One region of the Paenibacillus sp. IHB B 3084 genome, then DNA from elsewhere that is predicted to be linked to it. Evidence: riboswitches for the same ligand, from Rfam matches in the RefSeq annotation. Region 1 holds a riboswitch; each other region holds the start of a gene.
The links. A riboswitch is a leader RNA that binds a small molecule or an ion and turns the genes downstream of it on or off. The one in region 1 is predicted to bind cyclic di-GMP.

Region 1 (4,682 bases):
GTCCAATCAATCTGATGGGTTCCATTGGCCTTACCTTGCTTATCCAAGGAAGAGCCTGCCGCAGGCTTGATATTTACGACTGCTGTTTGTACGCCACCCTTGATCGGGATGGCGATAATGACCTCTGTACTGCCTTTTTCTATTTGCTTGCTGAACTCGGTCTTAACCTCCAGCTTTCCGCTGACATTGGAATGGCTCTCCACGTAATCGTTGAAAGTCATGACCACTTTGCCTTGGCGGTCTACCGTGAAATGGCCAACATTTCCATCTGCCGTAACCAAAGGAGAGGAGATATCTGTGTAGATTTCAAATTGCTCGGGCAATTGAAAGGTAAAAGTGTCTCCGGCTTTGTACGTATTGTTGGGAAGCTCCCAGTCATAAATGAGATGGACTGCATCATCAATGTCCAAGCGACTATCGGGATTGTATACCGCATCAATCACTTGACCGGTCGCATCGGTCAGGGTAAGTTTCGTTAAAATACTCGCTTGAGCAGCTTCTTCAGAATTTGTGGTGGCCGCTGCTTGAACAACAGGAGCTGGTAGGGAAGGAGGCATCTGTTGTTCTGGTGCTATGACTGGTTCTGTTTCGGGTACTACGATATCATATACATCTTTTGTAACGGTTTGCCCTGTCTCGCTTCCAGCAATCTCCGGCTGATCCGGGGCAGGGATTTGAGCATAAGCTTGTGTGATGCCAAAAAAGCTTTGTAAAATGAGTAATAATGCAATAATCGTTACATTCCATTTTTTTCTCATACTCTATTTAAGTCTCCTTGTCTAAAGATTACTGTATAAAGATTACTGTATATTGTATTCATGTCGGGGCGTTTATAGCATCCCTCCTTCTTTCCCGGAAGTAATATATTCAACGGACTAAGAGTCTGTCCAATGAAATAGAGATAACCCCTAACGCTGCAAATTAAGTAAATCTGAGCAGCAAGGGTGTTCGGATATGGCGAACAGATCCAGCTTTAGGTGCTTTGTCGGGCCTGAACAATGAGGCGATGTGTCGGATTTACAAGAGGGTCACATGTAATTAATGTGAGCAGCTTTTGACTTTCAAAGCTTTTTAGAACGGAGACGTCTGTAGGATCGACAATCGAAATTTTATAGACTGTATAACTATATTGTTCACCCTTGGTATTAATAATGATTTTATCTCCAATCTTTACCTCGTTCAGCCGATTAAATAAACGTCCTGCTGTACGCGCACGGTGGGCTGCTATGGCGGCGTTTCCTGTCTGACCCAGAGCTGCCGTTTCCGACATATGTACAGATGCGTGCTTCATATTATCCTGAGTTGCACCCTCCAGCACAGGAAGCTTCAAATCAATACGATTAATCCTAATGGTGGCAATGGGGAGTTGCTTAGGGTCTGGTTCATTTGCGGGTACCGAAGGACCTCGTGTGGTTTCGATGCCCGTGTTATCTCCAAGCTTGCTGGACAAGCGCTTATAGCCGTCGATAATGCTAGGGTTCAGTACGTCTGCCTCTTTCAAAAGCTCGCTCTGCTTCCGATCTTCGCTCCATTCATTGGCTTTAGGAAACAAAATAATGAGTATTCCCAAGGCGATGAACAAGTATGATAGCTTACGCAATCTAAAAAACCTCCCTAACTTATGTAAGGTGTATCACATACTGATTTTAAAAATCCTCCCTTTCCCATTTAGTGTAGTCTGAGAAAGGATGCAGGTGTAGATTCAGGCACAATGCTATCTAATACCGGGTTTACATCATCCACAGCCTTCACTTTAATGGCCCAGTCATCTTGTTTTTGCCGTTAGCTTTTCCTTGTTTACTTATTGGGGGCCCAGACACGGGTTTGATGTTGACGATGGATATTTGTTCTTGTCCCGGAATTAGTATATTCAACACGATAGGTTTTAAATGACTGACTAGGTATACAATACCTTCCGTATCTCAACAATTTCTCAACAAGAATAGAAAAAAGCCCTGATCGCAGTGATCAGGGCTTTCTAAAAAAAAAAAATTAATACTGCTTTGTTTTTGTGTATTTGGAGGGTTCTTTGACCATTGCAAACTTCTGTTTTCCGCTTTTTAGAGCGGCATCTACTGTAGTGTCGATGATAACCCATTGATTGTTGATATTGACTTCATTCCAGGCGTGGTAAGTATTCACATAGGAGGATTCGCCCATAACCAACTTCGTTGGAACATCCACACTTCGAAGCATGGCGGCGAACAGTGAAGCGTATCCATAGCAAATATCTTTTTGCGAAACTAGTGTACGATCAATTTGTGGAAGATAGTCGGGTGATAAGGAAAAGGGCTGGTTGGAATCGTATTTAATATGACTAATGACATACTCGTAAATACGTTTCACCTTTTCATCATCTGTCGTTGCACCCTTGGTTAATTCCTTGGCTTTCCGAATCGCCTGATTCGTATCGTTCCAGTCAATATTTTGAATAGAATTGAGGTATATGGTTTTACTGTCATTCAAATTTAACTGGACCGTTTCTTCACCTATCACTTTATACTGATTGCCAGTTAGCTGTTCCAATAAACGAATGTTATAATTGCCATTGCCCATTTGAAGAGCGAATGCTTCCTCAGGTTTGCTCGAATTCAGATAATAAGAGTATTTCTCCGCATCCTTGGTAATTACGATCTTGGTTTTGACATTGGACTTGACAGGATAACGTATATTAACAATACCGTGGTTTACGTTGTTTTGATTCAGCCATACCTGACTTTCGGCAGCAAATGCTGTCGTATGTAGGGGGATGGATAATAAAAATACTAAAATTAGTAAAAAAGACGACCTTTTCCTCATAGAAAAACTTCCTTTCGGCGGCCAGGCTGCCATCTTAAAAAGAAGGCCCTATAGCTTTGCGTCCCTGCCTTTCGACAGGTTTGCTATTATCGTATAAAGTTTTTCAGGAAAAAAAGAAACGACAAAAAGCCTCTCCAACCGGTAGCTGGCTGCCATCTTAAAAAGAAGGCCCTGTAGCTTTGCGTCCCCGCCTTTCGACAGGTTTGCCATTTATCCTGAACAGTCTATATCTATCATTCTATCAGTTGGGCTTCCGATCAGGCAAGCACAATCTCAGATTTTTCTCTGTTTTTCGACAAAGTCGCGATAGATGAGTTTATAGTTTAGTTCGATTCCCCCATTTTTTGCGGAAGGAATGCGGTGTTTCTCCTATATGTTCCTTGAATAGGTTGATAAAATGGCTGGTGTTAGGAATACCTACAAACCTTGCGATATCCACAATGGATTCGTCACTGGTTTTAAGCCAGCCTTGAGCCGCTGTGATGCGGACATTAATGAGATAATCGATAGGAGAAAATCCGATCTGTTTCTTGAAGTTTTTAGCGAGATTGAATTTGTTTAACTCAAACATGTCTGCCAGCGAATCCAGCGTAATTCGTTCACTGTAGGAGCAATCCAAATATTGCTGAACCTTGCGTACCTCGGTGATCGTATCCGGGTTTACATACGGATGATCGTAGGGGTGCTGCAAAATATTTGTCAGCAACTCACCGATGAGTCTGGATGTAAACAGCTCTGCAGTAAGAGTTCTATCAGATTGTACGCATAGCAGGGAACGCAGCTTGTCCAATATGGTGCATGGATCGTTGAGTGATATTACAGGCTTGTTGTGCTTGGCAAATTGATCATAGAAATTGTCGATCAGATTACCGTACACATTTACACTGATAAACTCCCATGCTTCATGACCAGCGGTGCTGTATTGTACGTATTCCTCACAATTAACGAAAAACATATCATGAGGCTTCAATATGTATTTTTTCTCCCGGTATAGCAATTCCCCTTGTCCTGATATCGTAAAAACGAGCAGAAACGAGGTGAGTTCCTTCCGTTCCATGGCATAAGCAGATGTTTTTTTGAAATAACCTATTTCCTGTATATAAAAAAGGGATCGCTTAGCAAAAGCGGAGGGAGTACGTGCAATGACGACTGGATCGCTGCTCCAAAAGGTCCCATTCACGTTGTTTTTTTGGTCTGTTGTCATATCCAATTCCTTTACAAAAGATCAAATTTATCGAGCTAATCGCTGTTTGTTTAACAAATAAAATGGTGGTTTACACATGATTTCCTATTTATACGGTTTTATTTTATCACATCACATATATGCATGTAGCAAATTATATTTTAAATTATTTCCCATTCGAATTCAGGTGTACTATTATGGTGAAAACAGCCTTGTTCCCTCTATTTTTTTAACTCATTCCTCCAAACGAAAAAGTTAAATTATGTTGAAAAAATTCGAAGATTCCATGGGTTCAATTCATTTCTGGAATAAAATCCAGTAAAGGATGCTAAAGGTATTCTATGCCCATTCCACCTTCCAACACGCATATCCTTTCGTTTTGAAAAAAATGGGTCTTTGTTCTAGCGAAATAGTTCATTAGGCTTATCATGGAGAAAATTAGATTGGGTCCAATGTTGTGATTTTGTTCACAAATATGTAGACGCACAAGGGGGATATATGAACTCTTTTTATGCTGATTAGTGTACTGTAAATATATTCAATAATATGATAAATGAAATAGAGTGCCTTTAGCTTTGGAATTCATACGGGCAATGATATGATGGGTAATACAGATATAGGGCTTTACTTACTCGACAGTCAGTTTGGAGGATTATAGGATGGGAAAACCAAAAAATACGAAAACCGCAGCGGCTTGGTC
Region 2 (4,682 bases), on a different replicon from region 1:
CTTCCCAAAAATTCGATATTCCCGTCCGGCAGCCAACGCACCAGATCGCCTGTTCGGTACAGCTTCTCTCCAGCTTCGTAAGGATTCGCCACAAACTTCTCCGCCGTCAGCTCCGGCCGGTGCAGATACCCCCTAGCCAATCCGTCTCCCGCAATGCACATTTCCCCGGCTGCTCCCAGCGGCAGCAGCTTTTGATGTGTATCCATAATGTAAATTCGAGTATTGGCAATAGGTTTACCAATTGGTACCGATGGATACCCCATATCCTCTTCCCGGTACGTCCACGCGGTTGCAATTACGCTCGATTCGCTCGGACCATAGGCGTTCATATACTCCACGCTGTCCTTCCACCGCATTACTAGCTCTTTGGTAATCGCTGATCCGCCCGTCACCAGTTTTTTCAGCGTCGGCAGCCTGTCCGGCTCAATCCCCGCCAGATAGGTAGGCGGCAGCAGCGCAATCGTAATTTGGTTTTCGTTCATGAAGCGTGCAAATTCATTCAGATTATTAATAATATCCCGCGAAACCAGATACAGCGTTCCACCTCCCAGCAAAATCGTGAACATTTCCCAAACCGAGGCATCAAACGAGCTGCTGGCAAATTGCAGCATCCGGTCCGATCCATCCACGCCCCATTTTTCCTGGAAGAAATGCTGGAGGTTGATGATTCCCCGGTGTTCTACCATGACCCCTTTGGGTTTCCCCGTAGATCCCGAGGTATAGATAATATAAGCCAAATCCTCCGGAGTGTTAACAGGCTCCGGATTGGCACGGTCTAGCTCTATATACTTCAGGCTTTCGTCATCCAAGTCCATGATTGCCCCGTGATAGGTGAGCTTGTCCCGGAGATGCTTTTGCGTCAGTACAATGGACGCGCCGCTGTCCTCCAGCATGTAGTGAATCCGTTCCTCCGGATAATTCGGATCTATTGGCAGGTAGGCGCCGCCCGCTTTGAGTGTTCCCAGGATGCCTATGACCATTTCCATGGAACGCTCCGCCATGATGGCGATGATATCGTTCGGCTTCACTCCACGCTCTCTCAAGACAATGGCCAGCCGATTCGCCTGCTCGTTCAGCTCCCGGTAGGTCAGCGTTTGCTCTCCCCAGACCAAAGCCAGGTGATCCGCTCTTTGCTCCGCTCGTTCCTCAAACAACCCGTGGATCGTTTGATCCTTCGGATATTCCACCTCCGTATGGTTAAAGCCGCGAACTAGCGTACTCCTTTCTTCCTCTGGCACGATTTCGATTTGCGAAATAAGAGTTTCACTTTGCTCCATGACTTGAGCAAATAAATATTCAAAGTGGGAGATAACGTTCTCAATGGGGATGAATCTTTCAAAAGCCTGTATCTGATAGTCAAAATTAACGGCTACATCCGCTTCACCTTCTTGTCCCCATATCAGGAGATTGAGTGCATTTCTTTCATGATGATGCGGCATACTTACAATCCGGCATGCTGCGCCGATCAATGCTTCTCTCGTTTCCTGTTCTTCGAAAGAAAGCGATATATCAAACAGTTTGCCTTTCTCATTGCTATTCTCGTAAACCGCCCGGTAAATTTCACCGAAAGACATTTTCTGATGACGATAGCATTGCATAAGCTCACGTTTGATGCTCTTAATCAGTTCTTTGAAGCTTATATCTTTCTCGGGACTGATCCGCAGCGGCAGCACGTTGGCGAAATGTCCCATAGTCTGCTTATATTTAGCTTTGCTCCGATTAAAAACCGGGACGCCGATCACCATTTCGTTCCGATTGCAAATCTTGCTGAAATACAGGAACAGTATGCCTAAAAAATAGTGGAACGACGAGCATCCTTCCTCTTTGCAAAATTCAATCATTTGATTGTATAACGCCTTGTTTATAGTTAAGGTTCGCCGATCACTCCAAACGGAATCGCCGTCACCATCATCGGTATCCATGCCTCTGCTCAACAGAGGCTCGGGAATGGTCAGATATTTGTTCTGCCAGAACGCCCTGTCTTTTAAAAAGGCCGGAGAATTCAGATAATTCTGATTATCAGAAATAAAATCAGCATAGGAATAGACCGTTCTGTTCATTTCGCCAATTCCTTGCACCAATTTATTGTAATTGTCAAACAATTGACTGATTAAGAGAGCAAATCCCCATCCATCGATCACCAAATGATGAACTTTAAGTAAAATGAAGTATGTGTTCGGGGCACCTTTCAACAAAACAAATTGAAAATAGAGGTCCTCTGGTTGAAAAGGCTTTAAAAACTCTTTTTTCATCCAGTTGATGCAAAAAGAGTTTGGATTTTCCTTTACCGAAAAATCATGAAACGGAACTTCATAGTCAGTTTCCGGCAAAAATGTTAAATAAGGCTCTCCCTTTTTATCAATAAACGGGCACTGAGGGAATCATTTTGCCTGATTAATAACTGCATGGACTGCCTAATGATAGCCGTATTCAGGTTTCCTTTAACCTCAACATACCCACCGATATTGTAAATAGGTTTTCCAGGGTACATGCACTGTTCGAACCATATATCTTTCTGATAGGAACTTAACGGATACTCCTTGACACTTATTACACTTGTTTGCATAAAATCCCCTCCTGTTGTTAATCATTTCATGCGTTCTACTCCGTATGCCCAAATCATTTCCGCTACAAATAAAAGAAGCCTGTTCCCATATAAAAAGCACAGGAACAGACAGCAGACTTTGCCCGGTTTCCTTCGGCAACCTGGCAATCATGGCTGTTTAATCCAGCTTTAGACCCATGGCTTTGTGTCCACCACTTTCGAGGTGTTTACGATTAACGGGAAATACATTCGTATATTTTTTAGATCTTTTGAGCATGCTCTTATGCTTCTTCCTTCTACATTCGGTAGGAGCTGACCTTGAGTTCTCAAAACATTTACCTTTATATAGTTTTACAATACGTTGTTAGCTGCTGATTAAAATACTTCAGCAAGCCACTAAATTCCTGTCATCCGACAACTCCAGTTCATTTTACTTAATTTCTCTCATCCCCCAAGATTCAGAAATAACAATCTGCACAACTTTAGCGGCTTAGCTTTTTTTTAAAAAATGATGGATTTGTGATCCACCTAAAAAATGACGTTCCAAAGCTTCTCTCGCATTCGATGTTTCGCCGAAAATAGCGACGTGAGTGTACACGGGGAGTGAAGGACAGTTGGAGTGCAACTTCGGAAGAGTAAAACGTGCTTTTTCCAACATTTTTAGGAGAAAGCCAAAATCAAACCAGGAAAACAAGAGGGAACCCCCTCCACAACTGATTAAGAACAAGTAAGCTTACTGCGGAGGATATATCCAAGGTCTAGTCACAAAGCGTAGCACCCCGAAGAAAAGAATGTCCTTGCAAGAAATGTCGCGCCTAACCTTTATCAAGGAAGAAGCATGCCATTCTTCCGCCTGCGAACGAAGCATTAATGTCAACCAAGAGTTAAGGAGCGCACATGGACAATATCGTCCTAGTCATGGAGGTGTTAGACAGCATACCGGCGAAGTTCATTTTCCAACGGAATATTCCACTATTTGAGCCATGATCACTTTGATCTCAGCACTTGGTTGGAAACGTGGCTGACCATCTCAATCTCACCGGCTGTCAAGGTAAACTGCATCGCCTTCACATTTTCCACAGCATGATGTACTTTTGAAGCCCCAGGTATCGCAAATACGTTCTCTCCGTGAGCGTTAATCAGCCAATTCAGGGCAATCTGCGTTGGCGTCACGTTATATTGTTGAGCCAGCTGTTCCAATGTTTCAATTAGTGGCTTCGATCTCCGCAGCCCCGAATCCCGGAATGCCGTCGTCCACTTGCGCGGACCCTTGATCGACTTGACCAGAGAAGGATTATTATGGAATTTTCCACTTAAGATCCCCTGCATTAGCGGAGAATATGCGATGATCGCCACGCCAAGCTCTTTAGCCGTGTCCAGAATTCCGTTCTGTTCGATTCTCCGGTCGAGTAGGCTGTATTTCACTTGATTCGAAACTAGGCGAAGGCCGTGCTCACGCAGCACACGATCGGCTTCACGTATTTGTTGCGCGGAAAAGTTGCTTACGCCCACATATTTAATCTTTCCTTGCCCAACCAGTTTAGCCATCGCATTCATCACGGCGCCAACCGAAGCAAAGGAGTAAGGCGAATGCACCTGGTAGAGATGAATCGTCCGTTGATCCAAATGGCGAATACGTTCATCAATCGTTGCTGTGATACTGCCTGCGGTCCGAAAGGCCGGCCACCATTTCGTAGCGATATTCGCCTGTTCCGCGAGCGGTCCTCCGATCTCATTCAGCGTGCCGGCCAGTAGCTGCTCAGACTGTCCGCCACCGTATGCTTCGGCGGTATCAAACCAATTAACTCCACCTTCTAAACTGGTCTGAACGATTTGCCGTATATCCTCCCGCCGCAGCACTGGCCAGAATTTCCCGACTATCCCTTTTCCATTGCTGAACTGCCAACACCCAAGCCCCAGCGGTGACAGCTTTAAATCCGAGTTGCCCAGCTTACGTAATTGCAGTGAATCTGCCACATTTACCGTTTTCTCTTCCACGATCCTTCCATCATCTCCCGTAAAAAAGTTTTCATGTGAAACGATTGCCTTCACGTTTTAAAGCACATCAACTTTTCTTCCTGATTTGCACAGTCCGCTATGGAAAGTTTTTTGAACGCTATGCATAGAGTCTGCTTTA
Region 3 (4,682 bases), 870 kb from region 1:
CCTCCCACCTTATGGGGGGAGGTAGGAAGGGCGTATCCGAAGGAGCGGCTCAGTGAAGCCGCTCCTTCGGAGCAAGGCTACTATGTGAATGCGCTATGCTACTCCTGTGGAGCAAGGCTATCATGTGATTACGCTATGCTGCTCCTTCCGAGCAAGGGCGTGGCAGGGCTGAACATTACTTGAAGCCTGCAAGCACGGCAGGCAAGCGCGAGTGCACGCGCGTCTTTACAGGCTGACCGGACTAATCATGTCCGGTCGTGCCTTTTGCAATACACGGTATGATCGGCATGATGCATATTTGAGTAGCGCAGGGATGGATTTGAATCTGTAGAAGCAAAGCGTTCGCCTTTGGACCGGGATTCAAACCTTTATACGATTTTATATAATCGAGTGAATCCCGGTCCAACAGCGATCGTAAGATCAAATCCATCCCGTAGCGGGCTACTCAACCGTGTACCATCCGATCACCTACCCAAATTAGAGAGGAAGTGGAGAGTTATGAAGCTCGTACTTTTGTCTGGTGGTTCCGGTAAAAGATTATGGCCTTTGTCCAACGATTCCCGTTCCAAACAATTTTTGAAGGTGCTGGAGAGTCCGGAGGGGAATTCGGAATCGATGGTGCAACGGGTGTGGAGACAACTGGGGGATAACGGCTTGTCTGAATCCTCGTTCATTGCAACAGGGAGAGCGCAGGTCGAAATGATTCAGAGTCAGGTTGGGCAGGATACGCGCATCATTGTTGAGCCGGAACGAAGAGATACCTTTCCCGCCATTGCGTTGACAGCGACCTATCTATATTCCATCGTTGGTGTTTCGCCCGATGAAATTGTTGCTATATTGCCGGTAGACCCCTATGTAGAGGATGCTTTCTTTGCTACCGTCGCCCAGTTGGAGCATACCCTTCAGGAGAGTGAAGGCAAGCTTGCGTTAATTGGGGTTGTCCCTTCTTATCCTTCTGAGAAATACGGTTACATTATACCGAAAAACGATGCTACACAAGGTAGCACAGGCTACCGTGAAGTGAGCCATTTTCAAGAGAAACCCGACCGGGAGCAGGCGGAGCGTCTGATTGAACGCAATGCTCTATGGAACTGCGGGGTTTTTGCATTCAAATTAGGTTATTTGCTTGATATCTTGGCATCCAAAGGATTGCCGCTGAACTATAAAGAAATGCAAAAGCAATATTCTTCTCTGGAAAAAATCAGCTTTGACTACGCGGTAGTCGAGAAGGAGAAGGATATCGTCGTTCTTCCGTATGATGGCTTCTGGAAGGACTTGGGTACCTGGAACACCTTGACGGAAGAAATGTCCCATCAGCAAGTGGGCAGAGGTGTAGTAACAGAGGATTGTGTCAATACGAGCCTCATCAATGAACTGGACATTCCCGTGGCGATTATTGGAACGAATGATCTGATCGTAGCTGCCAGCCCGGATGGCATCCTTGTGACTAATAAGGCAGAAAGTCCGCGCATCAAGGAAGTGCTCAAAGCACACAATCAGCGACCAATGTACGAAGAGCGCCGTTGGGGACATTATAGGGTAGTGGATTATGTAAAGTATGAAGAGGGCAATGAGGTATTGACTAAGCGAATCCGTGTGCTGCAAGGCAAAAATATCAGCTACCAACTTCATTTCAAACGGAGTGAAATTTGGACCATCATTAGCGGTGAAGCGGAAATTATTTTGAATGAAAAGCTGCACAAGGTGAAGGCTGGTGATGTGGTTCGTATTCCTGAAGGGACAAAGCATAGCATTTTGGCCGTGACTGATGTGGAATTAATCGAGGTACAGACAGGTTCTGAGCTGGTTGAAGAGGATATTGTCCGCTTTTGCATGGATTGGGATGAAATTTCCCGTCACAAGTTTATTTCATAAATATTTCGTAAAGATGAAAAAAGACTCATTTATGAAGTTATTTAGCCCAAACTGTCGAAAATACACGAAAATCTGTAAATTCAATGAACATGACCTATTAAATTTTGGTAAAAAAAAGTCGATACTTAGGGATAAGAAGGAATCCAAACTCCTTCCACGATAAACGCAGCCCTGTTGAAAGGCAGGTACGCAAAGCTAAAGGGCCTTCCGTAAGGATGGCAGCCTGGCTACCGAAAGGAAGAGCGAGAGTGAGCCCCTATTTTACCCCTGTGAATCGATGGATACGCAGTGTACTCCCCGTTGTTATGCTTTTTTCTTTGTTGCCCGTCGGCTTTGGTGAATCTCTGTCCGTGGCGAATGCTGCCACATTACAGCCTGTTAATTCGGACGCTTCTGCTGAGGCCCGTGAACTATACAGCTATTTGATCAGCATCTCGGGGAAAAAAATGGTCACAGGTCAACATGATTATTTGGAAAGTCCGGATGAATTAAGCAACAAGGTCCAAAAAATCAGTAAGGCGTATGCTGGTGTACATGGCTACGAGATGGGAGCCATCTCCAGCCAGTCCGCCGCTACGGAGGCAGCACAACGTAAAAATCTCGTCGATAGCGCTATACGTTGGAGTAGAGATGGCGGCATAGTTACGATGACTTATCATGAACCGTTGCCGGGCAAGCCACTGACTTGGGCCAATGTGCAGGCGAAAGTAAGCCAGGCGGAGTTCAATAAATACGTGACGCCGGGCACTACGCAGTATAATCTTCTCATTGCCGATCTGGATAAGGTCGCTATATCGTTAAAGCAGCTTCGTGATGCGGGTGTTCCGGTATTATGGAGACCTTACCACGAAATGAACGGCGACTGGTTCTGGTGGGGAAACAAGAACAATTTCAATCAGCTATGGAATATCATGTATGACCGTTTTGTAAACACGCATCAACTGAACAATCTGCTGTGGGTATGGAGTCCGAATGCACCTAGTTCGTACACCGTCCCATATACCCCGAAATATCCGGGGGATGACAAGGTGGATATCTTGGCTGTAGACATTTACAACAATGATTTTAAGCAAAGCCATTACGAAGGACTGCTCGGACTGGCACGAAATAAGCCGATTGCCATTGGGGAACACGGTGAGATGCCGAGTCCCGAGGTCATGCAGGCTCAGCCCAAATGGGTGTATTCCATGACTTGGGGCAAGATGCTGACCGAAAATAACACGACGGATCAGATTCAGGATTATATGAATAATTCGAAGAGCTTGACGCGGGATGACGTGAAAAAAGGGTTGGCTGCGATGAAACTACCTGAGGTGGAGTCACCGACCGTACCGGACACGGGGCAAAACGGCTCGACTCCGGCTCCGCCAGTGGTAAGCAAACCAGCCCCGCCTTCCGTTCCGAATATGGTCTATGCGAACGGGCTGCGGGGTGAATATTTTAACAGCATGAATCTGGACGGCACCACTGTTTTGGTTCGCACAGATAGTAAGCTGGATTATAACTGGCGCGCCGCCTCGCCTGATCCCAAGGTGGAGGCTGGTCAATTCTCGGTCCGCTGGACGGGCAAAATCAAGCCGCAATATAGTGAGACCTATACGTTTACCACGATATCCGATGATGGTATTCGTGTATGGATAGACGGCAAGCTGATTATTGATAGTTGGTTCAAACAAAGCTGGACTGAACGCAAGGGCAGCATTACCTTGCAAGCAGGAAAAATAGCAGATTTGAAGGTTGAATATTATGATGAAAAAGGCGACGCAATGGCACGTCTGATGTGGGAAAGTCAGCATGAAGCGAAAGCGGTAATTCCCGGCAACGCTTTGTTTCTTCCTTGATATATACTCTTTCCCCGCCAAAAATTTTGAGGAGAGAGGGTGGAGCACAATGATGAAAAAATGGTTGACCCAAAGGTATATAGTAGTATTGGCCGGGCTACTGGGGGTCGCAGCTATAGCGATGATCGCCTGGTTTATTCATACGCCTCCAAAGAGTGAAGAACTTCAGACGGATAAAGTAGCGGCGGCCAGTCCGGTATGGAAGCTTGGTCAGCGGGATGACTCTTCAGCAGAATTTAAGGGTGTAGTCGGTAAGGACAATGTCAATATTTCTGCGGCCTCTACTGAGTCGTCTGCTAAAGGAACATCGTCAGCGATGTCCGTAGCAGGAAGTACAACGGCTCCGGTATTGCTCAGCAGTGATGATATTCCTCCCGGTCTAAATGCGTCCACGAATCCTGAGCTGTCACTTCAGTACAAGCTCGATCAGGTTCCTCCGAACGGGATGATATTCCGTGTACGGATTTTGGATGCGGGCAAAGCCGTTCCTCAAATGGTTGTATTTTCAAATCATCAGTTGTCCGGTATCATTCAGATTGCCGGGGTTGCCGGTACAGGCAGTGCATATAATTTCAAAAGCAATTACGAGATGTATATACCTAAAGAGCAATTGCAAAGCGGTGTTAACGTACTCAAGCTAAAGACAGCGCGCTGCCTATACTGCTCCTCTGCTGAAGATAAAAATGTGTGGTGGACTTGGGATGACTTGAGCTTGGAGACGTTAGCTTTACCTGCAACCGAGCCGATACACGGTAAATATATACTGACCGGAACGAATGTTAATAATAAAGAATTTTATTATGATGAGGGTGCAGTTAAACATTTACCATATGTTCTCAAATGGCTGGGAATTGCGTATAGCGGCAATGTCATGAGAGTCACTTGTGCCAGTAATGTAAACAAGGCCTGCACAGACGTGGGAGATTACTACCAAACGTTGAAGCAGTATAATATGCAATCGTCAGC

Region 2: it holds a riboswitch for cyclic di-GMP, as region 1 does, so the genes downstream of both, ASL14_RS28925 (condensation domain-containing protein) here and ASL14_RS10015 (transglutaminase family protein) in region 1, are expected to answer to the same signal.
Region 3: it holds a riboswitch for cyclic di-GMP, as region 1 does, so the genes downstream of both, ASL14_RS05915 (glycosyl hydrolase) here and ASL14_RS10015 (transglutaminase family protein) in region 1, are expected to answer to the same signal.

The regions. Positions count from the first base shown of each region.
Region 1 is NZ_CP013203.1:2,133,898-2,138,579, reverse strand. It holds gene ASL14_RS10025 (collagen binding domain-containing protein) at 1-758, opposite strand, end outside; gene ASL14_RS10020 (class D sortase) at 974-1,600, opposite strand; gene ASL14_RS10015 (transglutaminase family protein) at 1,993-2,799, opposite strand; cyclic di-GMP riboswitch class I at 2,813-2,894, opposite strand; cyclic di-GMP riboswitch class I at 2,937-3,017, opposite strand; gene ASL14_RS10010 (AraC family transcriptional regulator) at 3,116-4,003, opposite strand; gene ASL14_RS10005 (DUF445 domain-containing protein) at 4,642-4,682, shown strand, end outside.
Region 2 is NZ_CP013206.1:31,733-36,414, forward strand. It holds gene ASL14_RS28685 (non-ribosomal peptide synthetase) at 1-1,277, opposite strand, end outside; partial or broken gene ASL14_RS28925 (condensation domain-containing protein) at 1,272-2,566, opposite strand; cyclic di-GMP riboswitch class I at 2,698-2,787, opposite strand; gene ASL14_RS26500 (aldo/keto reductase) at 3,533-4,543, opposite strand.
Region 3 is NZ_CP013203.1:1,259,552-1,264,233, reverse strand. It holds gene ASL14_RS05920 (sugar phosphate nucleotidyltransferase) at 499-1,875, shown strand; cyclic di-GMP riboswitch class I at 2,030-2,110, shown strand; gene ASL14_RS05915 (glycosyl hydrolase) at 2,091-3,716, shown strand; gene ASL14_RS05910 (PD-(D/E)XK nuclease family protein) at 3,766-4,682, shown strand, end outside.